3 regions of the Actinoplanes sp. NPDC049599 genome follow, and region 2 is predicted to be linked to each of the others. Evidence: riboswitches for the same ligand, from Rfam matches in the RefSeq annotation. Region 2 holds a riboswitch; each other region holds the start of a gene.

Region 1 (7,587 bases), on a different contig from region 2:
GAGGAACTGGAGCGGCTGGTCACCGAGGGCAAGCGGGCGAAGGATCTCTTCATTCGCGCCAACCTGCGGCTGGTCGTGTCGATCGCCCGGCGGTACGTCCGCTCGGGCATGCCGATGCTCGACCTCATCCAGGAGGGCAACACCGGCCTGGTCCGCGCCGTCGAGAAGTTCGACTACGAGCGCGGCTACAAGTTCTCGACCTACGCCACGTGGTGGGTCCGCCAGGCGATCAGCCGGGCGATCGCCCAGCAGGAACGCACCGTGCGCCTGCCCGTGCACCTGGTCGAGGACGTCAACCGGATGCGCAACGTCACCCGCCAGCTCGTCCGCGAGCTCGGCGCCGACCCGGAGCCCGCGCAGGTCGCGGCGGCCCTGGGCGTGACGGTGGAGCGCGTCACCGAACTGACCCGCTGGGCCCAGGACACCGTGTCGCTGGACACCCCGGTGGGCGACGACGGCGACACCAACCTCGGCGACCTGGTCGCCGACAGCGACGCGCCGTCGCCCGAGGAGATCGTGCTGACCGCCCTGGAGCGGCAGCGCATCGAGGGCCTGCTGAACCACCTCGACGACCGCTCGGCGGGCATCATGCGCGCCCGGTACGGCCTCGAGGACGGTCGTGAGCACTCGCTGACCGAGGTGGCGTCGCGCTTTTCGCTCTCCCGGGAGCGCATCCGCCAGCTCGAGATCCAGGCGCTCGGCCGGCTGCGCGAGCTGGCCCGGGCCGAGGGCCTGCAGGCCGCGTAACCCCCTCCCCTCGTTGCGAACGACAAGAAGGCCGGTGCCCCGAGGGGACACCGGCCTTCTGCTGTGCTCGGTGACTCAGGACACCCGGCCGTAGCCGTTGGGGGTCATGATGTCGATCGTCCGCTTCTTCACGGGCTGGCCCGCGCGGGAGGCGTCGATGATCTGGCCGCCGCCGACGTACAGGGCGACGTGCCCGTTGCTGCGGTAGAAGACCAGGTCGCCCGGTTTGAGGTCGGACCGGGAGATCCGGGTCGTGGCGCTGTACTGCGCCGCGGCGTTGTGCGGCAGGGACTTGCCGGCCGCGTTCCAGGCCGCGGAGGTCAGCCCCGAGCAGTCGTAACTGTTGGGCCCGCCGGAACCGTACTTGTACGGGAGGCCGATCGCGTTGTAGGCGAAGGTGACCGCCTTGCCGGCCGAGCCCGCGATGGACGGGATGTTGCCGGTGTACTTGCTGCCGGCCTCGGTGGGCGAGCCGTAGGCTGCGGTGCGCATCGCGTACAGCTTCTTGAGGTCGCCCTCGATCTTCTTCTTGCGACCGTCGAGCTCCTTGACCTCGGCGGTCTGCTTCGCCTGGGTCGCCTTGAGGGCGGCCTGCCGTTCGGCGAAGTTCTCCGTGGTCGCGCGGTACTCCGCGATGTCGCGGCCGCGGCTGCGGGAGATCTGCTCGAGGATGCTCATCCGGTCCATGAGGTTGTCCGCGCCCTCGAGCACGACGTTCATGGTGCCGACGTGGCCGGTCATGTACGCCGACGCCGCGATGCTGTCCATCTGCGTGCCGGCGGCCTCGAGCGCGGCCTTGGCCGGCGCCAGGGACTCGGCCAGCTTCTTCTCTTCGGCCTTGGTCTGCTTCAGGCTGATGCGCATCTTGTTGTACGACTCGACGACGTCCTCGAGCTGATCGGACGCCTTGTCGATCTTCTTCGTCAGCTCACTCTTCGACGGTTCCGCGTGCGCGGAGGTCGCGGCGCTGCCGGTGATCGCGATCGCCAGGGCGGCGACCACCAGCGCACGGAGTCTCGTGCGGGCGTGTGGCAACGGTATGTGGCCTTTCTTCCGCTGTGGCCGCCTACCGGGTTAGCTGACGGGTTCGGGCGGGAAGAAGGCCCTACCGCTGGTGCGGATTCACCCCGGTGCTGCTTCGGTGTGGTTCCCCGGTTCGTCGTGGCGGAGGCGGTGACCCTGGGGGATCGGGGTCGCGTTTTCCACCGGCGAGGATTCGGCGGCGTGGGCCGGCGCCACCGAGGGTGTGGCTGCGGACCGGACCAACCGCATTAACTTATCGGCGCTCGGCATTAACACAAGAGCCCGAAGAGTGACTTGCGCCAATGATCACAAATAAGAGAATGATCCCGATAACGGCAGGCAACAATTCCGCTTCGTAGAGTGACTTTTCTACTCTGCCATGGCCGGCGGGGGAGTGGCGGCCGCCGGGACCCACTTGCGCGTGACGACGCGCTCGGCCCAGAACGACAGGAACGGCACGGTGCCGGCCAGCATCACGAGCAGCATCCGGCCCAGCGGCCAGTGCGCGCGGCGGCTCAGGTCGAAGGTCGCCACCAGATAGACCATGTAGAGGAAACCGTGGAACGGGCCAACGGTGGCCACCACGGTGTCGTTGTCACCCAGGTACTTCAGCGGCATGCCGATGACGACCAGCGTGATCAGGACCACGCCGACGATCCAGGCGATGATCCGGTAGCGGGTCAGGGCTCCCTGCACGTTCCACGTCCTTCTGGTTCGGTGCTGCTCAACTGGCGCTGGTGCGCGGGCCGGGATAGTCGCTCGGCCGGGCGCCGGGGTGGGCGGCGAGCCAGCCCAGGTACTCGTTGTAGGCGGCCAGCTCGGGATCGTCGTCGACGGGCGCCGCGTTCGCCACCGGCACGCGCACCGGGCGCCGGACGGTCACCGGCGCGTCCTGCTGCGGCACGGCCGGGCGTTCCCCGGTCTCCGCGGCCGGCTCCGGCGGCGCGGGGCGGCGGGACCGGCGTTCCTGCTGCACCTCGCGGAACCAGATGAACACCACGAACAGCGCGAAAACCGGCCACTCGAAGGTGTAGCCCCAGCTGAGCGCGTTGCCCTCGGTGGCCCGGCTGAACTGCCACCAGCCCAGCGCGAGGAAGGCGGCCACGAGCACCAGCGCGAGGACGTGGCGCGCGATCCACGCGGGGGTCCACAGCCCTTTCATGTGCCTCAGCGTACCGGCGGGTTTGGTGGGAGGGCGCTCGGGCAACCGGTGCAGGCAAGCATCGAGCGATCCGGCTCACCCGGGACTTCTGAGAGGACCACCGACTTCATGATCTCCTCGGTACGCGGCCGGCTGAACCGGCTGCGACGCGACTACGCGCCCCACGAGCACCGGCCGCTGGACGGCTATGTGGCCACCATGGGCGCGTTCGGTGTGCTCGCCGGCAGCCTGGCCGCCGCGGCGCGGCTCAGCGGGCGGCCGGTGCCGGAGCGACCCGCCACCGCCGACATCGTGCTGATCTCCATCGCCACGCACAAGCTGAGCCGGCTGATCGCCAAGGACGCGATCACCAGCCCGCTGCGTGCGCCGTTCACCCGGTTCGCGGAGCCGGGCGGCAGCGGCGAGATCAACGAGGAGGTACGCGACCAGGGCAGCTCGCTGCGCCACTCGATCGGCGAGCTGGTCAGCTGCCCGTTCTGCCTGGCGGTGTGGGTGGCGACCGGGCTGACCAGCGGGCTGGTCTTCGCGCCCCGGCTGACCCGGCTGGCGGCCACGGTGTTCACCGCCACGGCCGCGTCCGACTTCCTGCAGATGGCGTACTCGCTGGCCAAGGAGGCCGCGGAGGGTGAGCCGGAGCCGGCCGATCAGCCCGCGCCGGCCCTCGCCGCCTGACCAGGACCACGCACGGCGAAGCCCCCGGCCTGGCGGCCGGGGGCTTGGTGCGTTCGTCGGGGTGGGTCAGGGCGGGCCCTCGCGGTCCAGGCCCGACCGGCCCTGCGGGCTCTCTGCCTCGCCCGTCCCGCCCTCGGCGTCATCCCGGTCCACCACGGTGTCGGAGTGCTCACCGGCGAAGTCGCTGTCGCCGTCCGGCACAGCTTCCTCGTCGCCGAACGCGGGCAGCCGTTCGTTCTGCTGGGTCATCTCACTCCTCGTGCGGGCTTGGTCCGGCGTCGGGTGGTCGTTCCCCGGTGGTTCGACTACCCGGGGCCGGGCCGGGCAAACGGTGTGGCTTGAGTCACAACCGCTACCGGAATCCGGGCACCCCGCCGACGGTTGAGTCAGATGTCGGTGTGATCAGTGTCCCCGGGCCTCACCCTTTGCCTTCGCGGAATACCGTTCGGCTGGAGCCGCGTTGAGCCTTTCGCCGCGAGGCGACCTGCACACCGACAGCTGTGATCGCGCCGCCTCCGGTCTCCGGGGGCGGCGCTTTTGCGTCCCGGATATCGATCATCGTGCGGGTTCGCTTGCGCCCAGCGGGGTAACCAGCGGCCATGACTGACGACCGGACGGACCAGCGCGCTGCCGAACTGCTGCCCGAGGAGCGCAGCGCGGGCGGCAGCAGCGACCCGCAGGCGCAGGCAGCGGCCATTCTCGCCGAGTCGGACGAGCGCCAGGCCGACCTGGAAGCCGCGCCGAGCACGCTCCTGGAGCATCGGACCTCGGAACAGACGGTCACGCCGGAGGACGGCACCCGGTAGTGGACGGGACTTTCGTGTTCACCGATGCGCGTGGCAATATCGGCCGGATGTCAGCCCCGCAACGAAGCTTCGGGCGCACCATCTCGCGCCGGGTGCCGGCCTCCGGCGCAGCCGCCGCGAACGCCGACCAGACCCGGACCCCCGGCCGCCGGCGCCCGCCCGCGGCCGGGCCGGCCGCACTCCCTGCGGCGCAGCCGCCTCCCGGCTTACCGGCCGCGGTGCCCGGCTCGCTGCTCGCGGCCGCGGTCCGTCCCCCCGAGCCCACCCTGAGCATCGACACGGTGGTGCGGGACGGCCTGGCGCCGTCCGCCGGTGCGGGGGAGCCGGCCGGGCCGCACCCGGTGGAGCTCGCCGGGCTGCTGCACGAGCTCACCGCCCGCCTGCTCGGCGCCGACGGGGTGCCGCACGCCCTGGACCGGCTGGCCGCCTTCGCGGCCGGGGTCGTGCCCGGCACGCTGCGCTGCTCGGTGGCGCTGATCGGGGAGGGCGGACCGCCGGTCGTCGCCGCCTCCGGGAGTGCCGCCCAGGCCCTCGACGACCTCCAGTACGCCGCCGGCGACGGCCCCGCCCTCGAGGCCGCCCGGACCCGCACCCTGGTGACCGCCCCCGAGCTCCAGGACGACCCGCGCTGGCCGCAGCTGGCCGAGGGCGCCCGGCAGCACGGCGTCCGCGGCGTCGTGGCGATCCCGCTGGACGTGCAGCGGTCCTCGGTCGGGGCGCTGAGCCTGTTCGTCGGCACGCCCGGCGGCATCGACCCGGCGTGGCTGCTGACCGCGATGGCCGTGGTGAACCAGGCCGAGGTGCTGCTGGGCGAGCTGCGCCGGCGCGAGGGCCTGCGGGAGGGTGCGACGGTGGACCGGGCGGCCGGCGTGATCATCGCGCAGCGTGGCTGCGGCGTGCAGGAGGCCTACACCGTGCTGCAGGAGACCGCCCAACGGCTCGGCATCGACCGCCGGACCGTCGCCGAGCGGCTGATCAAGGCGGCGGCTCGCAACGCCGACGCCTGACCGCTACTTCCGCACCTGCTGGACGACCTCGAACTCCAGCAGGCTCGCGCCCGAGGCCACCGGGCGGCTGCGCTCACCCGCGTGTGCCGCCCGGCCCGAGCCGGCCGACCAGGCCTGGAAGTCCTCCTCGGTCTCCCACTTGGTGTAGACGAAGTACCGGGTCTCGCCGCCGACCGGGCGGAGCAGCTCGAAGCCCAGGAAGCCCGGGGCGTTCTCCACCGCACCCTGCCGGGCGGCGAACCGCTGCTCCAGCTCGGGGCCCGCGCCCTCGGGGACGTCGATAGCGTTGATCTTCACGACTGCCATACGACAAAGGGTACGAGCGCGGGCTGCGCTCGTACCCTTCGGTGTCGCCGGCTGAGCAGCTAGCGGGAGCTGCGGGTCTCCACCTCGGGCCCGGCACCGACCTCGCCGGGCACGCCGTTGCTCGCGGCGGCGGCCGCCGCGTCGTCGGCGCGCTGCTGCTGCGCCGACCGGTGCTGCAGCGGGATCTCCGGCAGGAACAGCACCACGATCAGGCCGAGGACCATCACGACGGCCGCCAGCAGGAAGATCAGCTGGATGCCGTCGGAGAAGCCGACCTTGAACGGGTGCGACACCACGTCGGAGAGCCGGTCCAGGAACGACGTGTCGTTCAGCGCGTCGCCGCCCTGCGCCTGCTGCAGGGTCTGCAGCTGACCCGGGTCGGCGGCCACCGCCTGCTGGAACTCCGGGGTGCCCTGCGCCGTCGCGTACGCCGAGTTGATCTTGCCGCCGACGACGTTGAAGAGCACGGACAGGAAGATCGCGGTGCCCAGCGTGCCGCCCATCGACCGGAAGAACGTCACCGAGCTGGTGGCCACGCCGATCTCCCGTGGCGACACCGCGTTCTGCACCGCGGTGATCATCGGCTGCATGTTGCCGCCCAGGCCGAGGCCCATCACGACCATGATCAGCATGGTCTTCCAGAGCGGGGTGTCGGCGCCGATCAGGGAGAACAGCACCAGCGCGGACAGCATGAGGATGCTGCCGATGATCGGGAAGACCCGGTAGCGGCCGGTCCGGGCGATCAGCTGGCCGGAGGTGATCGAGCCGGCCATGATGCCGATCACGAACGGGATCATCTGCAGGCCGGCCTCGGTCGCCGAGGAGCCCTTGACGATCTGCAGGTACAGCGGCACGGTCAGCAGGCCGCCGAACATGGCCATGCCGACGATCGTGCTGGAGATCGAGCCGACCGCCACCGTGCGGTTCTTGAACAGCCGCAACGGCAGCAGCGCCTCGTCCTTGTAGGCCCGCTCGGCCAGGATGAAGCCGACGATGCCGATCAGCCCGATCGCGTAGCAGCCCAGCGCGCGCGGCGAGTCCCAGCCCCAGGTGCGGCCCTGCTCCGCCACGGTCAGCAGCGGCACCAGGCCGACGATCAGCGCGAGCGCGCCCGGCCAGTCGATCCGGTGGTCGGTGCGGGTGTGCGGCAGGTGCAGCACCCGGGCCACGACGATCATCGCGGCGATGCCGATCGGCACGTTGATGTAGAAGATCCAGCGCCAGCCGGTGATGCCGAGGATGGTGTCCTGGCCGGCGAAGAAGCCGCCCAGCAGCGGGCCGATGACGCTGGCGGTGCCGAAGACCGCGAGGAAGAAGCCCTGGTACTTGGCGCGCTCGCGGGGCGGCACGATGTCACCGATGATCGCCAGCGCCATCGACATCAGGCCGCCGGCGCCGATGCCCTGGATCGCCCGGAACGCGGCCAGCTCGTACATGCTCTGGGACAGGCCGCAGAGGATCGAGCCGATCACGAACGCGGCGATCGCGAACAGGAAGAAGCCGCGCCGGCCGTAGATGTCGGAGAGCTTGCCGTACAGCGGTGTGGAGATGGTCGAGGTGATCAGGAAGGCCGTGGTGGCCCAGGCCTGCAGGTCGAAGCCCTTGAGGTCGTCGGCGATCGTGCGGGTCGCCGTGGCCATGATGGTCTGGTCCAGGGCGGCCAGGAACATGCCCATCATCAGGCCGCCGAGGATGGTCAGGATCTGCCGGTGGGTGAATTCCACCGACGGCCCGCCGGCGCCCGCTGCGCCCGCCGGCGGCCCCGGCTCTGCGGTGGCGGTGGTGCTGGAGTTACTCACGCGTTCTCCCGTGCTGGTACGGCTGGGTCGCAGCGCACGAGCGCCTCGACGGAGCTGTTGAATTC
Region 2 (7,587 bases):
GGGCAATGCCGACGGAACCGACCTTGACCCGCGAGACATGCTCGTCATCCGCTATCGCTCGCTGGTGGCCCAACGGCACAACGAGGTACGCCGCGACGGACGAATCCTGCGGTGCAAGTGCGGGGACGTCCTGCCATGTGTAGCCGTGTCGAGCCTGCTCAACGACATCGCGCTCGACGGCCAACGCGTCGTTGCGGCGGATCCGCGGAGCGCGGTCGGGGCAGAGTTCGATGTACCACCTGGCACGGCGGCCGGCTCGACAGAACCTTGGGACACCACCTAGTCTCTTGCTAAGACAAGCAGTCGTCTCTTCAACTTCGCAGGCAGGTGGGCCGGGTGCCGATCGAGGTCACTCCACCGAAATACATCACCATCATCAATGCGATCCAACAGCGGATCCAGGACGGCACCTACGCGATCGGCAGCACGCTGCCCAGCGAATCGCAGCTCGTCCAAGAGTTCGGCGTCTCCCGCCCCACCGTCGTTCGGGCGATGGAAATCCTTCGCCAGCAAGGCTGGGTTGACGCCCAACACGGCAAAGGACGGACCGTTCGCGAACGGCCCGTCACCGAGTCACGCGCCCTCCCCGCGCACACAACCGCCCTCCTGAACGCCACGGAGGTCGGTGACGTCACCATCCTGAACGCGGGCGAGGTCGCCGCCCCACCTCGCGCGGCGGCGGCACTGCGACTCCCCGAGGGCGCGACCGTCATCGCCCGCAGGCGCCTCATGCGTGTCGCCGGCGTCGGACCCGTCGAGCTGTCCACGGTCTACGTGCCGACCGCCCTGGCCGTCGACTCGGACGTTGCTGCGCCAGAGCCTTTGACCGGCGGTGTGCTGTCGCACCTGGCTGACCGGGCGGGCATCACCTTGGACCACGTTGTTGAACGGGTCTCTGCCCGCATAGCGACAGCCCAAGAGGCAAAGCTTCTGGAGCTACCCAAGCGAGACGCCCTGCTCACACTCCTGCTGACCGTGTGCGACTCAGCCGCGTTGCCGCTCCTAGCTGTGGACATCGTGATCCCGGCCAGTCGGCACGAGCTGGAGGACATCTTCCCTCTCCGCTGAGCCAAATGGTTATGTTCGCGTCAAACTACGTACCCTTCCGTCGGCCTCGTGCCGGGCCGGCGGGCTTGGGTGGGAGGCGTCAACTCTGTTGGCGGCCGTGCCGGGGCGACGGCGCGGCCTTCGGGCGACCGCACTTGACCTCTCTTCGCGATCTATTACCTCGCGACCCGCAGCCTGAAGTCTTGACGCCGGAGAGGACGCCCGACGCGATGGGCGCCAGCTCGTCTCTCCGTCGCGGCTGTGGGGTATCTCTGGCGTCGTCCTGCAAGCAGGTTCTCATTCCTCTTGGACCTGGTGCTTTCGGCGTGTAGAAAAGACGGTGCCGGCGAGCGCCCGCTCGCCGCTCGCTCCACCGCGGACTACGCCGAGCCCTGCCCCGGTCCGGGTGGCGCTTCATCCGCAATTGCGATTCAGAAACGGCACACGGGGGCAGGGACGGGGGACCCAGATTCGGTCTCACGGTGGAGCGCTGTTCGCGGCGTACCGCCGAGACCTCGGGGTGAAGCCACCAGCGGTGGCCGGGCATTTCCCGCCCGAACCCGACAGCTAACCTCGCAGGCGTGCCGAGAGGGATGAGGCCATGCACATGGCCGTCTGGGCGGCTGCTGCCGTCATCGCCACCCCGTTCTGTCGGCTCGCATTTCAGATAGCTGCTCTGGGCGTCGTGTATCACCTTGCACTTAAGGTGAGCGATCCTGACGCAGTCACGAAGGTGTCGAGCTTGGCGAGCACTTTGGGCGGGACTCCGCTGAGGTATCGACTCCGTAGCGCACCGCGCGTGCCACGCATGGGCGGCGGTGATCAAGGGACACAGCGGTAGGGCAGGGAGAGACCCGGTGGGCTGTTGCTACCGGGTCTTTCTGTCTTGGCCATTCTAGGTGGCGGTATCTCTGGCGTCGTCCGAGGAAACAGAAACACCCCAAGGGCCTCACGCCACCGAGAACGTGATAGCCGTCAGTGCGCATGGCATCTACATTGTGCTTATGTCCAAGGAGCAGGTCGTATTTGCGATCATCACAGGCGTCATTGCTCTCGCAGGGCTAGCGTGGACGATCGTTTGGGCGCTTCGTAGCTGGCGACACTCTGGTCCGATCATCGCCCTGAGGCTGGGTGTGGGTTACGTGTATGACCAACAAGACCAGCTCAACGTCACGTTTCCAAACGGTGCGACGCGCGTGATGCGGATCAACAAAGCCCACCCTGACCCGAAGCCAAGCCGGAGGCGCAGGGGCGCATCGAAGCTCAACCCGCGAGACAACACGAAACAGCCGGTCAACGCGGTCTTCGTGCAGAACCGCGGCCGTGCTGCCGTGACTATCCGCCGATGCGAGTATCTGTCACCTATGGGTGGGGCGGGGCTTCAATTCGAGCCGCAGCCTGCCGCAAGTCAGTGGGGAGACCTTCTGCCAAAGCGACTGGAGCCCGGCGACGAAGCGATCTTGGTGCACGAACGGACGCAGATGAAAGGCTTCTTGAACGGTGTGATGCGAGACCACGGTGTTAAGCAGACTCTCCTCCTTGCGGTCGTCACGATGGGTAATGGCTACGAAATATCGACCAACACGCCGCTTGTGGTCAGGGCCGACATGACCGATACCGCGTTTGCCGAGTTCGAGCCGAACTTCACCAAGGAGGCTGGAGAAGAGCCGATCGACGCCTTCCTGGATGTGTCCCCGAAGCGGCGGATGCCTTGGCGGCGGAAGCCGAAACAAACTCTGATTGCGCGCAATTACGCCGAGGACTAGTCGGCAGCGCGCTCCCACACATAGCCACGGCGATGGCTGGATCCCGTCCGCGCTGGTCGTCTCGCGGCCGAACAGCCGGTCACGACCCCCTGCAGCCGTTGAGTGACATGCATCACTGGGTGGCTTGGCGATGAGAGTTGCGGATCGATCGATCTCTGAGGCATCTTGATAAGACGAGTAGACGTCTTTGCTAGATGGTCAGGAGATTTGATGATTCCCAGCTCGATCAAGATCCCGGTGCCGTGGGAGTACGTCGCGCCGCATGGTGCGCTGTGCCTGGGCGTGGAGCCGGCTACGGACTTCGACAAGCGGGGCCAGGGCGATGACCAGATGCGGGACAAGGAGACCGGTGAGCGGGTGTGGCTGGTCAAGGTTCTCGACCTGGACCCGGAGGCGGGCAAGTTCGGTGCGTCGAAGGAACTCAAGGTCAAGGTCGTAGCCGCGCAGCAGCCGGTGCCGCCGACCTCGACGGTGCCGGGTTATCCGCCGTTGGTGGAGTTCACCGACGTGACGTTGACGCCGTACGTGGACTCGCAGAAGTGCAAGGGCAACGGCTCGAAGTGCCGGGCACGGCAGGCGTGGTCCATCCGCGCGTCCGGGCTGACCCAGCCGCAGCAGGCGGTCAAGCCGGAGGCGGCTTGAGCTGTCGACGCGCGTCAAGGGGGCGGGATTCCTCCGGCAAGAGACTCCCCCGCCCCCGGCGCTCAACCACAAACCCTCACATCAGGAAAGGGGCTGAGATGCCCACGGTAAACGATGCTGCCCGCATCACCACCTCCGGCCGGGCGGTGTGGCGGACCTGCGGCGGCCGCGGCCTGCTCTCCGCACTGCCACCTGGCGCCGACACGTGTCCCGGCTGCGACCGGCCCACGGACGCGCCGTCGGCGCCGGACCGCACCGAGGTTGTTGATCGGTACGCCGCGACCATGGGCCGGATCAAGGCGTGGGCCGACATGCCCCACGTCAGCGACGCTGAGCGTCTCCACAAGATCCGCCTGTTCCTGGCCGAGCTTGACCGGTTCCACGCCGCACACCGCAAGGGGGCGCGGGGATGCCGCTGATCAACGTGATCCGGGGCGAATCGATCCCGACCGCACCGTTCACCGTTCGCACGCCGGTGTTGCGGCTGCCGATCTGGCTGCTCGTGGTCTGGCAGGCGATCAAGGCGCTGTGCTGGCTGACCGTGGCGTATGTGCGGTTCTGGTACGTGACCTTGCCGGTCACGCTGTTGACCTGGCTGTATCTGCGTTGCGGCTGGCAGGGGCCGGTGATGCTGGTCGGCTCGCTCGCGGTGGTCGGCGGTGGCTGGTGGTTCTCACATCGGCCGTCGTGTCTGCGGTTCGGCTGCTACCCGGTCCTGGCCCGGTGGCGGCGATTCGTCTACCGACGACGGTGGAACGCGGCGATGGTCACCGCGAAACTCGCCGTGGCCTACGACGGGCAGACGATCATTCCAGTGCTCAAGCGGGTGCGGTGCCGGGCCGGTTCCGATGTCGTGACCGTGCGGATGGTGACCGGGCAGATCCCCGACGACTTCGCCAAAGCCTCCGAACGCCTCGCCCACACCTTCGGCGTCCGCCAAGTCAAAGCCGTGGCCGGGACCGCGTTCGGCACGGTCATCCTGGTCCTGCTCCGCGGCGACACCCTCCACCACACCGTCGCACCCCTGGCCGTGACCGGTGTCCCGGACTTCACCGCACTCACCCTCGGCGTCCGGGAGGACGGGGCGCCGTATGAGCTGCGGCTGTTCGGCACCCAGGTCCTCATCGTCGGCGCGACCGGCTCCGGCAAAGGCTCGGTGATCTGGTCACTGGTGCGATCGCTGGCCGGCGGGGTCGGGACCGGGCTGGTGCAGCTGTGGGGTCTGGACCCCAAGGGCGGCATGGAACTCGGGATCGGCCGGCCGATGTTCACCCGGTTCGCCTCCCGCGACTTCGCCGAGATGGCCCAGATGCTGGAGCAGGCGGCGGCGATGGCGCAGGACCGGGCCGCACGCCTGGCCGGCGAAACCCGCCAACACACCCCCACCCTGGCCGAACCGCTGATCGTCCTGGTCATCGACGAGTTGGCAAACCTCACCGCCTACCTGACCGAACGGCAGCTCAAAGACCGGATCAAGGCCGCGCTCGGGATCGTGCTGACCCAGGGCCGCGCGGTCGGGGTGCATGTGGTTGCGGCGATCCAGGACCCGCGTAAGGAAGTCCTGCCCGCACGTGGGCTGTTCCCGACCCGGATCGGGCTGCGGCTGTCGGAGCCGGCCGAGGTCGACATGGTTCTCGGGGACGGGATGCGCGACCGCGGTGCCCTGTGCGACCGCATCCCGCAAACCCAACCCGGTGTCGGCTACGTCGCGCTGGAGGGCGACCCGACACCGATGCGGGTCCGGTTCTCCTTCCTCGACGACCAGGACATCCGCGACATGGCCCACACCTACGGGCGGCTGCGGGTCATCGACGGCGAAGCCACCGACGGTGGTGCGGCATGAACGAGCGCGCCGACCGGGCCGAATCCGTGGTCCTGGTCCTCATCGTCGTGACCGTCGCAGCATCGGCCGGGTGGGCGTCGTTCACCCACGTGCACGACTGGACCATGCGCCACGCCCCGGCCGGCACCCCCGACGCGTTCGGCTGGGTCAACGCCGTCATCAGCGAACTTGTCCCCGTCGCCGCGTTCCTGGTCATCCGCCGCCGGCGCAAGGCCGGGGCTCCGATCGGCTACCCACTCACCCTGCTCATCGCCGCCGCCTCCCTGTCCCTGGCCGCGCAACTGGCCGTCGCGCAACCCAGCCCGTCCGGGTGGCTGCTGTCAGCCGTACCCGCGCTGGCGTTCATGGCCCTGGTCAAGCTCGTCCTCACCACACCCACCATCGGCCACGCAGCGGCTGGAGCGCCCATGACCGTCGACACCGCCGCTACTTCGGCCGCCGACCACCCGGCCGCTAGCACCCGCCTGCCGGAACCGGCACCTCGTCCAGCGGCCGTCGTCGCGGAACCCGCGACCCGACCAACGGCGGTCGTCCCGGTCCCAGCCGGAGCGTTCACCCGACTCAACGGCACCCCCGCGACTTCGGAGGCCACCACCCGATGACCGCACCCACCCTGCCCCTGCCCTCGCCGGTCCCCGTCCCTGTCGCTACTGCTCCTCGGCCGGGGTCGCGGGCCGCACGCCTGGCCCTGCCCCGAGCGGTGGACGCGCTCAAGCAACTCGCCACCGACCACGGCGTCTGCATCCGCCCGATCGCGCTACGCCGTACCGACCTGACGACCGGACAGACCGAACTCATCGACCTGCCCTGCGGCGCCACCCTGGAAGCCAAGTGCCCGCCGTGTGCGACACGCGCCCGCCGGCTACGCCAGGTCCAGATTCGGGAAGGCTGGCACCGCACCGACGAACCCAACCCCGCACCCGAACCGGCCACCGAGGACCAGAAGGCGCTGATCAGCCTGCGGGCGCACTTCGAGTACTACCGGGCCGCCGCCGAACGTGATGCCGAATGGGACCAGGTCGCTGACCTCGATGAGGCCATCTCCGAGGTGGAGGAAGCCATTGCCGCCGAGGGCCTGCGCGGCCGGATCGCCCCTCCGCATGGCAACGGCGCTGACGACCAGGACGACGAGGACCGGCCGCGCCGGACCCGGTCCACCAAGCGCCGCCAGGACGTCCCCGAACTGCCTCGGCAGAAGGTCGAGCCGCGCACGGTCGGGCGCACCTACACCGGCACCGACGGGCGGGTGCATCAGCCGTCGATGTGGCTGACGCTGACCCTCGACACCTACGGGCCGGTGCATTCCATCCCCGCCGGTCGGCCGTGTGTCTGCCGCCGCTGGCACGCTGACGACGACCCGCTGTTGGGTACGCCGGTCAATCCGAACACCTACGACTACCGGCGGGCGGCCTGGGACGCTGTGCACTTCCCTCGCCTGCTCGATCGGTACTGGCAGAACCTGCGCCGCGCGGTCGGCTGGAACGTCCAGTACGCCGGCTGTGTCGAGCCACAACGCCGCTTGGCTCCGCACGCGCACTTCGCCATCCGGGGCACCGTCCCTCGCGCGATGTTGGAGAAGGTCGCCGCCGCGACCTACCACCAGGTGTGGTGGCCGGCCGCCGACACCATCCGCTATACCCCCGACCACCGGCCGACCTGGGACGCCGAGCGGGAGTCGTGGGTCGACCCGGACACCGGCCAGCCCTTGCCGACCTGGGCTGAGGCCCTGGACGCCGTCGACGACGAGCCGGACGCCGAACCGGCCCACGTGGCCCGGTTCGGTCCGCAGGTCAAGGCCAAAGGCGTCGACCCCGGTGCGCAGGACGTGGATCGCACGATCGGCTACATCACCAAGTACGTCACCAAGAGCGCCGCTGACTGCCACGCCGTGACCAGCGACCGCCAGCGCGAGCACCTGGACCGGTTCTGGGCCGAGCTGCGCGTCACGCCGTGCTCGGAGCGGTGCGCGAACTGGCTGCTCTACGGCGTGCAACCGAAGAAAGCCCACGGGCGGCTCCGGGCCGGGCACTGCAAAGGCAAGGTCCACCAGAAGACCACCCTCGGCATCGGCGGCCGACGCGTGCTGGTCTCCCGCGACTGGTCCGGCAAGACCCTCGCCGACCACCGGGCCGACGCACACGCCTGGGTCAAAGCCCTACTCGGCGTCAGCGACGACACAGCGACCGCGCCAGCCGGCGACCCGCAAGCCGCGAAGCCGGCCCCGTTCGCCTGGGAGATGGCCCACCACGACGACCCGGACCTACCCCCACTCGAACACCGGCTCCTGCG
Region 3 (7,587 bases), on a different contig from region 2:
GGGATCTCCTTGGCCAGGTCGCCCCGGCCGATCTCGAAGACCTTCTTGCCGTCGGTGCCGCGCAGCAGCGTGTCGTAGCGGGCCTCCAGGCCCTCCAGGCCGGTGTGGTCGTCGCCGGTGAAGCCGATCAGGTTGGCCGCGAGGTCGGCGCCCGGGATGTCGCGCCGCTCGTCCCGGTCGGAGCCGATGCCGCGGATCTTCATCGCGGCGATCTTGTCCGCGATCGCGATGTCGACGCCGCGGGCCAGATATTCGAAGCGGGAGGCGCCGCCGCCGGGCCGCTTCTTCTTGGCCATGAGCTGGATCAGCTTCGACGGCGGGATGCCCAGCTCCGGGGAGAGCTGGGCGGCCGCGGCGACCGGATCCTTGATCATCTCCGGGTCGGCGTAGATGTACCGCGCCTCGACGCTGTGCGCCAGGGCCTCACCGGAGCTGTCCAGGATGCTGCCGCGCGGCGCCGGGAGCACCACCTCGGTGAGCCGGTTCTGCCGCTGCTTGAGCAGGCTCTCCGCGGACGCGGCGGAGCCGCCGACCTGGAGCACGACCAGCCGCACGCCGATCGCCACGAACAGGGTCAGCGCGAGCACGGTGCCCAGCCGCAGCCGGCGGGTGCCGTTGGCGAGCCGGGGCGGCGCGGCCGGGATCAGCGGCGCGGGCCGCCGGGTGCCGGGGCGCGCGGGTGCCGCCGCCCGGGCCGGCCGGCCCGCCGGGGCACGCCGGGGTCCGGGTGGGGCCGCTACCTTGCGCTCGCGGGCCATCCGGGCGCTTGCATCGGTACGGGTGGCAGCCGCGCCCCGCCGCGGGTTGGCCGTGGCCCGGTTACGCCCGGCGCCGGCGGTCGCCCGGCCACCCCGGCGCGGCGTCTCGTCCCACTCGTCCTCGTCGGCCCGGGTGCGCGCCCGCGCCGCCCGCGCCGGCTTCTCGGCCGGCTGGTCGCGCTTGTCCCGCCGCGGCTCGCGGGCCTGGTCGCGGCGCTCGTCCGGCTTGCCCCGCCCGTCGCGGTCGCGGCGCTCGTCCGGCTTGCCCCGCCCGTCGCGGTCGCGGCGCGGGGGCGGCTCCTCGTCGGTCTCCCGGCCCCGGTCGCGGACCGGCCGGCCGCCGTCCAGGACCTGCAGCGCGGGACGGAACGGGTCGGTGTTGCGGCCGGTGCGCGGCGACCGGGTGCGCTGGTCGCCCTCGCGCACGGTCCGGCCGCGCGGTGTGTACGCCCGCGCGTCGCCGATGCCACCGAAGCCACGCGTCCGGTCGTCCTCACGCCCGGAGGCCTCGGCGGGTGGCTGGTCGCCAGAAGCGCCGCGCCGGGGCTCCTGGCCCCGGCGCGGTGTCCCGTTGACGCGGGGCGGCACGCGTTACCGCCCGGTCGCCGAGGTGGCGGGGTCCTGCGCGGTGACCGCCACCTCGCCGCGGCCCGGCGTCGGCACCCCGAAGATCTTGCCGTCGGGCAGCCGGATGTACGCCGGGTTCTCGGCCTTGACCAGGCCCAGCCGGCGGGCGGCGGCGTCCAGGCTGCCCGGGCTGTTGTTGGCGGCGATCTGGTTCTCCAGGTCCTGCTGCTGGGAGTCCAGCTTGGCCTGCCGCTTCTGCAGCGAGTCGATCCGGAACGAGTTCTCCGCCGTCTTGGTGTTGATCAGCAGGATGCCGAGCACCCCGGCTACGACGATCGCCACCACGAGCGCGATGAACGGCGCGCGGGGTGCGTTGATCGGCGCGGGCGGCGCCACCCGCAGGCGCGGCGACGTGATCGGGTCACGCTGCTGCTCGGCGGTCAGCTTCAGGGCGGCACTGCCCTGGGTGGCACCGACGGTCGGGTAGCGACGCGCCCCCCGGGCGCCACCGCCCGTCGCGGCACCGGTCGTCGTCCCGGCCGGCGTGCGCCGGCCCTTGCCAACCTGCTCCGTGGTCCGGCCCCCCGACCGCGGCGCAGTGGTCATGCGCTCGCTCAATGTCCCTCCCCCTCCTGGTGTTCCCCCGGGCGTAACCGCCCTTGTCCCCCGTGCGTTGTAGACAGTCGAGGCCGTTCGCGGGCGGCCCCGGTCGTCTGGTCCTGCTGGTCGATCCGTTCCACCGCGCGCAGCTTCACCGAAGCCGCCCGCGGGTTCTCCGCCACCTCCGCCGCGCTGGGCAGCTCCGACCCGCGGGTCAGCAGCCGCACCGAAGGACCCGTCCCGGGCAGCTCGACCGGCAGGTCGATCGGCCCGGTGCTGCGTGCCCTCGCGGCGAAGGCACGCTTGACGATCCGGTCCTCCAACGATTGGTACGACATCACCACAAGGCGCCCCTTCGGTGCCAAGTGGTCCAACGCCGCCGGAACCGCGGCCTCAACCGCGGCGAGTTCCGCATTTACCTCAATACGTAGCGCCTGAAACGTTCTTTTCGCTGGATTTCCACCCGTTCGCCGCGCGGCGGCCGGGATCGCGTCCCTGACCAGGTCCGCGAGCAGCGACGTGGAGACGATCCGGGCCTTCGCGCGGGCCTTGACGATCGCCGAGACCACCCGGGTGGCGAACTTCTCCTCGCCGTACACCCGCAGGATGCGGACCAGCTCGCCGGGCTCGTAGCCGTTGACGACGTCCTCCGCGGTGATCCCCTGCGACTGGTCCATCCGCATGTCCAGCGGCGCGTCCCGGGCGTAGGCGAACCCGCGGTCGGGCTCGTCGAGCTGCAACGACGAGACGCCGAGATCGAACAGGCCACTGTGGAAGCTCCGGTGGCCGAGCTCGGTGAGCACCGCGGGCAGCTCGTCGTAGACCGCGTGCACCAGGTGCGTGCGGTCCGCGAACCGGGCCAGCCGCCGCCGGGAGTGCGCGAGCGCCTCGGTGTCCCGGTCGAGTCCGATCAGGACCACCTCCGGGTGCCGCTCCAGCACCGCCTCGGCGTGCCCGCCCAGGCCCAGCGTGAAGTCGACGTGCACCGCACCCGGCAGCGCGAGGGCGGGGGCGAGCAGCTCGAGACAGCGCTCGAGCAGCACCGGCACGTGCGTGCCGCGCAGCTCCCCCATGTCGACCCCCATAGCCAGCTCTTTCCGCGCTCACCCGGTCCGGCCCGCACATCGACTCCTCGATGCCGGCCCGCCCGGTCGTCCGTCCGTACCGCCAGATCCCCATCCGCTCGTGCCCGTTGCCATCGGGCGCGCCCGACCGGACACACGCCTGGCACCGGGGAAGAGGCGCCAGGAGCGGGAGCGGCTGGAGATCTCGCAGTACGGCAGCAGCGACGTCCGGGCCGTTGCACAGCCCACAGGTGCCACGCCTCACAATCCGCCGGGCAGCACCCCCTCCTCGATGTCGGCGAAGTCGTCCTCGCTCGCCGAGAGGTACTGCTCCCAGGACTGCTTGTCCCAGATCTCCACCCGCGTGCTCGCCCCGATCACCACGAGCTCGCGATCCAGCGCCGCGTACTCCCGCAGGTGCGCCGGGATGGTGACCCGGCCCTGCTTGTCGGGGATCTCGTCGTGCGCGCTGGCGAAGAACACCCGGCTGTAGGCCCGGGCGGCCTTGTGGGTGACCGGCTGTTCGCGCAGCTGGCCCGCGATCCGCTGGAACTCCGGCATCGGGAAGACGTAAAGGCAACGCTCCTGCCCCTTGGTGATCACGACACCTCCCGCCAACTCGTCGCGGAACTTCGCCGGGAGGATCAGTCGGCCCTTGTCGTCCAGGCGCGGGGTGTGCGTGCCGAGAAACATCGGCCCAACCCCCCTGCCCCCCGGCACCGATGCAGAGCCAGCTCTGCGCGGACCGCCTGTCGTCTGGGCCGGCAAATCCTCTCGGAGGCGTTCCTCCGCAAGACCCTGCCACTGCGCTCCACTCTACTCCACTTCCCTCCACCCGCAACCAGAATGACGGCTTCTGCGAACCGGATTCGCGGATGTATCCGCACGTCAGAGCAGGTGGGGCGGAAGTGGAGGGCGGAGCGCTCGCGACCATGGTCCACTTTCCGACATGCCGCCCACCCGGGCACGAAAGTCCCCCGAAATCGGGCGTTGGGGAAGGGCCGGCTGCCCTTCGGCACCGTGCCGGGGAGTGAAGTGGAGGGAAAAGTGGTGCGGACACGACAGCGGGGCGCGACCCCGTCCGGGTCGCGCCCCACTGAACTGTCGTACTGCTCTACTTAGTGCTGTCTCACGCTGTGCTACTCAGTGCTGTCTCACGCGGAGACGAGGCGGCGCACGACGTAGTTCTTGCCGTACACCTTCTGCTTCTTGACCTTGTCGCCCGAGTGCGGCGCGGCCCACATGTAGCCGCCGCCGGCGTAGATGCCGACGTGCGTGCCGTACGAGCCGGACCGGAAGACCAGAAGGTCGCCGGCCTTCTTGTTGCCCTTGCTGACAGCCTTGCCGTACTTCTGCTGCGAGTTGGCCTTGTGCGGCAGCTTCTTGCCGGCGGCCTTGCGGTAGACGTACATGGTGTAGCCGGAGCAGTCGAACCGCTTGGGCCCGGAGGCACCGAACCGGTACGGCGCGCCCTTGTGCTTCTTCGCCTCGGCGATCACCTTGGCACCGCTGACCCCGACCTTGATCCGGGTCGACGGGGTGGCGACGGACTTGAAGCCCTTGGTGCCGGCGAACACGGTGCGGTAGTACGCCGAGTTCGCGGGCTTGCTCCAGAAGGTGACAGTGCCCTTGGAGTTGCTCGACTTGGTCTGGTAGGTCTTCCAGGCCTTGCCGGCCTTGGACCTGATCTGCAGCCGGACCTTGCCGCTGGTGACCGCCTTGCCGGTCTTCGGGTTGATCAGCTTGGTGGTCACCTTGACCTTCGTGCCCCAGGCGATCGACTTCTTGTTGTACGAGGTCTTCACGCTGGGCTTTACCGTCACCGCAGCAGCGGTGACGGGGGCCGGAGCGGCGGATGCCGGTGCGGTGGCGACCAGCTGGCCGGCGCAGAGGCAGAGACCCAGTGACAGAGCGACGGGACCGGTGCCGATGGTGCGACGGCGCCGGTGCGAGGTGCTTTCGTGCACGGTAGAGATATCCCTCCGGCACGCCTGCGAGGTTAGCTGTCGGGTTCGGGCGGGAAGGTTGCCCGGCCACCGCTGGTGGCTTCACCCCAAGGTCCGCATCGGTACGCCGCGAGCGGCGTGCCACGGGACCGGATCTGGGTCCCCCGTCCCTGCCCCCGTATGCCTGTGTTGTCGTTCGCAATCATGGTCGCGCCACCCGGACCGGGGCAGGGCTCGGCGTGGTCCGTGGTGGTGCGAGCGGCGAGCGGACGCTTGCCGGCACCACCCTTGCTACCCGAAATCGGCGTCGGCCGCTGGCCCGTGCTCGACTACTCAACGTGTTTGGCACATGGACGACTGTCCGGTTTGTAACCGGGCCGTGACAAATGCCAGCACCACGGGTAGCAGATCAATTACAGTGCGTCGAAGGTTACGGGTGAAACACAACACATAAAAAGCCCAGGCGGGGTGATCATGGGCGGCGGCCGGGTCGGGAGATTGCGGCCGTAAACGCCCCCAGCGGCGCAAACTCGGCGACGGACGGCGCCGGGGAGATCATCCGTTCGGTGGAGGTGCCCGCCCCACCGCCCGGACCGGTGAGCGGGACCCGGGACCACTCGACGTAGTGTCCGTTTCCGGTACCCTCGTCGCCGTGACGGACGGGAAGATGCCCCTACGGGCCAAGGTCGCGACCTCCGTGTCGCGAACCGCTGCGGCGCTCTCACGGGCGGCGGGCCGCGGCGACGGCTCGGTGATCGGCGGGTGGATCGGTCTCAAGATCGATCCTGACCTGCTGAAGAACCTGGCCGCCGGCCGCGCGATCGCGCTGGTCTCGGGGACCAACGGCAAGACGACCACGACCCGGTTCACCGCGGCCGCCCTCGGCGTGCTGGGCCCGGTCGCCACCAACTCCTTCGGCGCCAACATGCCCACCGGGCACACCTCGGCCCTGGCCAAGGCCGGCGCCACCCCGTTCGCGGTGCTCGAGGTCGACGAGCACTACCTGGCCCGGGTGATCGACGAGACCACACCGCGGGTGGTGGCGCTGCTCAACCTGTCCCGCGACCAGCTCGACCGCGCCAAGGAAGTCGCCATGATGGCGCAGATGTGGCGCACCGCCCTGGCCGCCCACCCGGACGTGCACGTGGTGGCCAACGCCGACGACCCCATGGTGGTCTGGGCGGCGATCAACACCGCGCACGTGGTCTGGTTCAGCGCCGGCCAGCGCTGGCACGACGACTCGTTCGTGTGCCCGGAGTGCGGCTCGCCGATCGAACGGGCCAACGGCGACTGGCGGTGCACCGGCTGCCCGCTGCGCCGCCCGCAGGCCCAGTGGACCGTCGAGGACGACGGCGTGGTCGACCCCCGCGGCGACTGGCACCTGGTCAAGCTCCAGCTCCCCGGTCACGTCAACCTCGGCAACGCGGCGACCGCGCTGGCCGTCGCCGCCGAGTTCGGCGTACGGCCGATAGAGGCCGTCCCCCGCCTGGCCGGGGTCGCCTCGGTGGCCGGCCGCTACGCCCAGGTCGAGCGCGACGGCCGCAACATCCGGCTGCTGCTGGCGAAGAACCCGGCGAGCTGGCTCGAGGCGTTCGACATGGCGGAGGTGGCACCCACGCTGCTGTCCATCAACGCCCGCGACCCCGACGGCTTCGACACCTCCTGGCTCTACGACGTCGACTTCTCCCCGCTGCGCGGACGGCAGGTGCTGATCACCGGCGACCGGGCCTTCGACCTGGCGGTCCGGCTCGAAGTGAACGATGTGGCCTTCCGGCACGTGCATACCTTCGACGAGGCGGTACGAGCCAGCCCACCGGGACGCCTCGAAGTGATCGCGAACTACACGGCGTTCCAGGACATCCGAGCGGAGTTGGACCGTGTCAACTGAGAGCACCCTCCGGATCGTGTGGATCTACCCGGACCTGCTGTCGACGTACGGCGACCGGGGCAACATGCTGATCCTGGGCCGCCGGGCCGCGCTGCGCGGCATCCCGGTGGAGACCTACGAGGTCCGCTCCGACCAGGCCATGCCGACCACGGCCGACATCTACCTGATCGGCGGCGGCGAGGACGGCCCGCAGGCGCTGGCGGCCCAGCGCCTGATCGCCGACGGCGGCCTGCACCGCGCCGTGCAGCAGGGCGCGGCCGTGCTGGCCGTGTGCGCCGGTTACCAGCTCTTCGGCAGCTCGTTCTTCGCCAAGGGAGCCAAGTGCGCCGGGCTGGACCTGCTCGACCTCAGCTCCGACCGGGGGGAGACCCGCGCGGTGGGCGAAGTTCGCGGCGACATCGATCCGCGGCTAGGGTTGCCCCCGTTGACCGGCTTCGAGAACCACGGCGGCCGGACCCACCTGGGTCCCGGGGTGGCCCCACTGGCCCGGGTGACCGCCGGCATCGGCAACGACGGGCAGACCGAGGGCGCCTGGCACGGCAAGATCCTCGGCACCTACGCGCACGGCCCGGCACTCGCTCGCAACCCAGCTATAGCCGATCTGCTACTGCGTTGGGCGATCGGCGCGGATAGCCTTACAGCGCTCGACGACACCTGGGCCGACCGGCTCCGCAGCGAGCGGCTCGCCGCCGCCGGCACCGCCTGAGCCATCCGGCGCCCGACCAGCCGACCTGGAACGACGAGATTTAGGGGTACGCCTGCAT

What was found. Region 2 has a riboswitch for cyclic di-AMP ahead of ACIBQZ_RS17480 (hypothetical protein). Riboswitches for the same ligand answer to the same signal wherever they lie in the genome.
Region 1: linked by a shared signal. The riboswitch ahead of ACIBQZ_RS09355 (NlpC/P60 family protein) and the one ahead of ACIBQZ_RS17480 (hypothetical protein) in region 2 are both predicted to bind cyclic di-AMP.
Region 3: linked by a shared signal. The riboswitch ahead of ACIBQZ_RS18140 (C40 family peptidase) and the one ahead of ACIBQZ_RS17480 (hypothetical protein) in region 2 are both predicted to bind cyclic di-AMP.

Annotation. Positions count from the first base shown of each region.
Region 1 is NZ_JBITLX010000004.1:74,659-82,245, reverse strand. Features, by position in the region: gene ACIBQZ_RS09360 (RNA polymerase sigma factor RpoD/SigA) at 1-747, shown strand, start outside; gene ACIBQZ_RS09355 (NlpC/P60 family protein) at 823-1,749, opposite strand; cyclic di-AMP (ydaO/yuaA leader) riboswitch at 1,797-1,930, opposite strand; gene ACIBQZ_RS09350 (DUF3817 domain-containing protein) at 2,140-2,466, opposite strand; gene ACIBQZ_RS09345 (hypothetical protein) at 2,495-2,932, opposite strand; gene ACIBQZ_RS09340 (DUF1360 domain-containing protein) at 3,041-3,604, shown strand; gene ACIBQZ_RS09335 (hypothetical protein) at 3,671-3,853, opposite strand; gene ACIBQZ_RS09330 (hypothetical protein) at 4,204-4,410, shown strand; gene ACIBQZ_RS09325 (ANTAR domain-containing protein) at 4,458-5,417, shown strand; gene ACIBQZ_RS09320 (antibiotic biosynthesis monooxygenase family protein) at 5,421-5,723, opposite strand; gene ACIBQZ_RS09315 (MDR family MFS transporter) at 5,783-7,522, opposite strand; gene ACIBQZ_RS09310 (MarR family winged helix-turn-helix transcriptional regulator) at 7,519-7,587, opposite strand, start outside.
Region 2 is NZ_JBITLX010000008.1:179,466-187,052, reverse strand. Features, by position in the region: gene ACIBQZ_RS17485 (GntR family transcriptional regulator) at 337-1,068, shown strand; cyclic di-AMP (ydaO/yuaA leader) riboswitch at 1,476-1,643, shown strand; gene ACIBQZ_RS17480 (hypothetical protein) at 2,052-2,813, shown strand; gene ACIBQZ_RS17475 (hypothetical protein) at 3,024-3,455, shown strand; gene ACIBQZ_RS17470 (hypothetical protein) at 3,554-3,874, shown strand; gene ACIBQZ_RS17465 (FtsK/SpoIIIE domain-containing protein) at 3,865-5,298, shown strand; gene ACIBQZ_RS17460 (DUF2637 domain-containing protein) at 5,295-5,900, shown strand; gene ACIBQZ_RS17455 (replication initiator) at 5,897-7,587, shown strand, end outside.
Region 3 is NZ_JBITLX010000009.1:2,096-9,682, reverse strand. Features, by position in the region: gene ACIBQZ_RS18160 (penicillin-binding transpeptidase domain-containing protein) at 1-1,346, opposite strand, end outside; gene ACIBQZ_RS18155 (hypothetical protein) at 1,350-1,931, opposite strand; gene rsmH (16S rRNA (cytosine(1402)-N(4))-methyltransferase RsmH) at 1,940-3,010, opposite strand; gene mraZ (division/cell wall cluster transcriptional repressor MraZ) at 3,251-3,682, opposite strand; gene ACIBQZ_RS18140 (C40 family peptidase) at 4,144-4,812, opposite strand; cyclic di-AMP (ydaO/yuaA leader) riboswitch at 4,963-5,140, opposite strand; gene ACIBQZ_RS18135 (MurT ligase domain-containing protein) at 5,603-6,823, shown strand; gene ACIBQZ_RS18130 (type 1 glutamine amidotransferase) at 6,813-7,529, shown strand.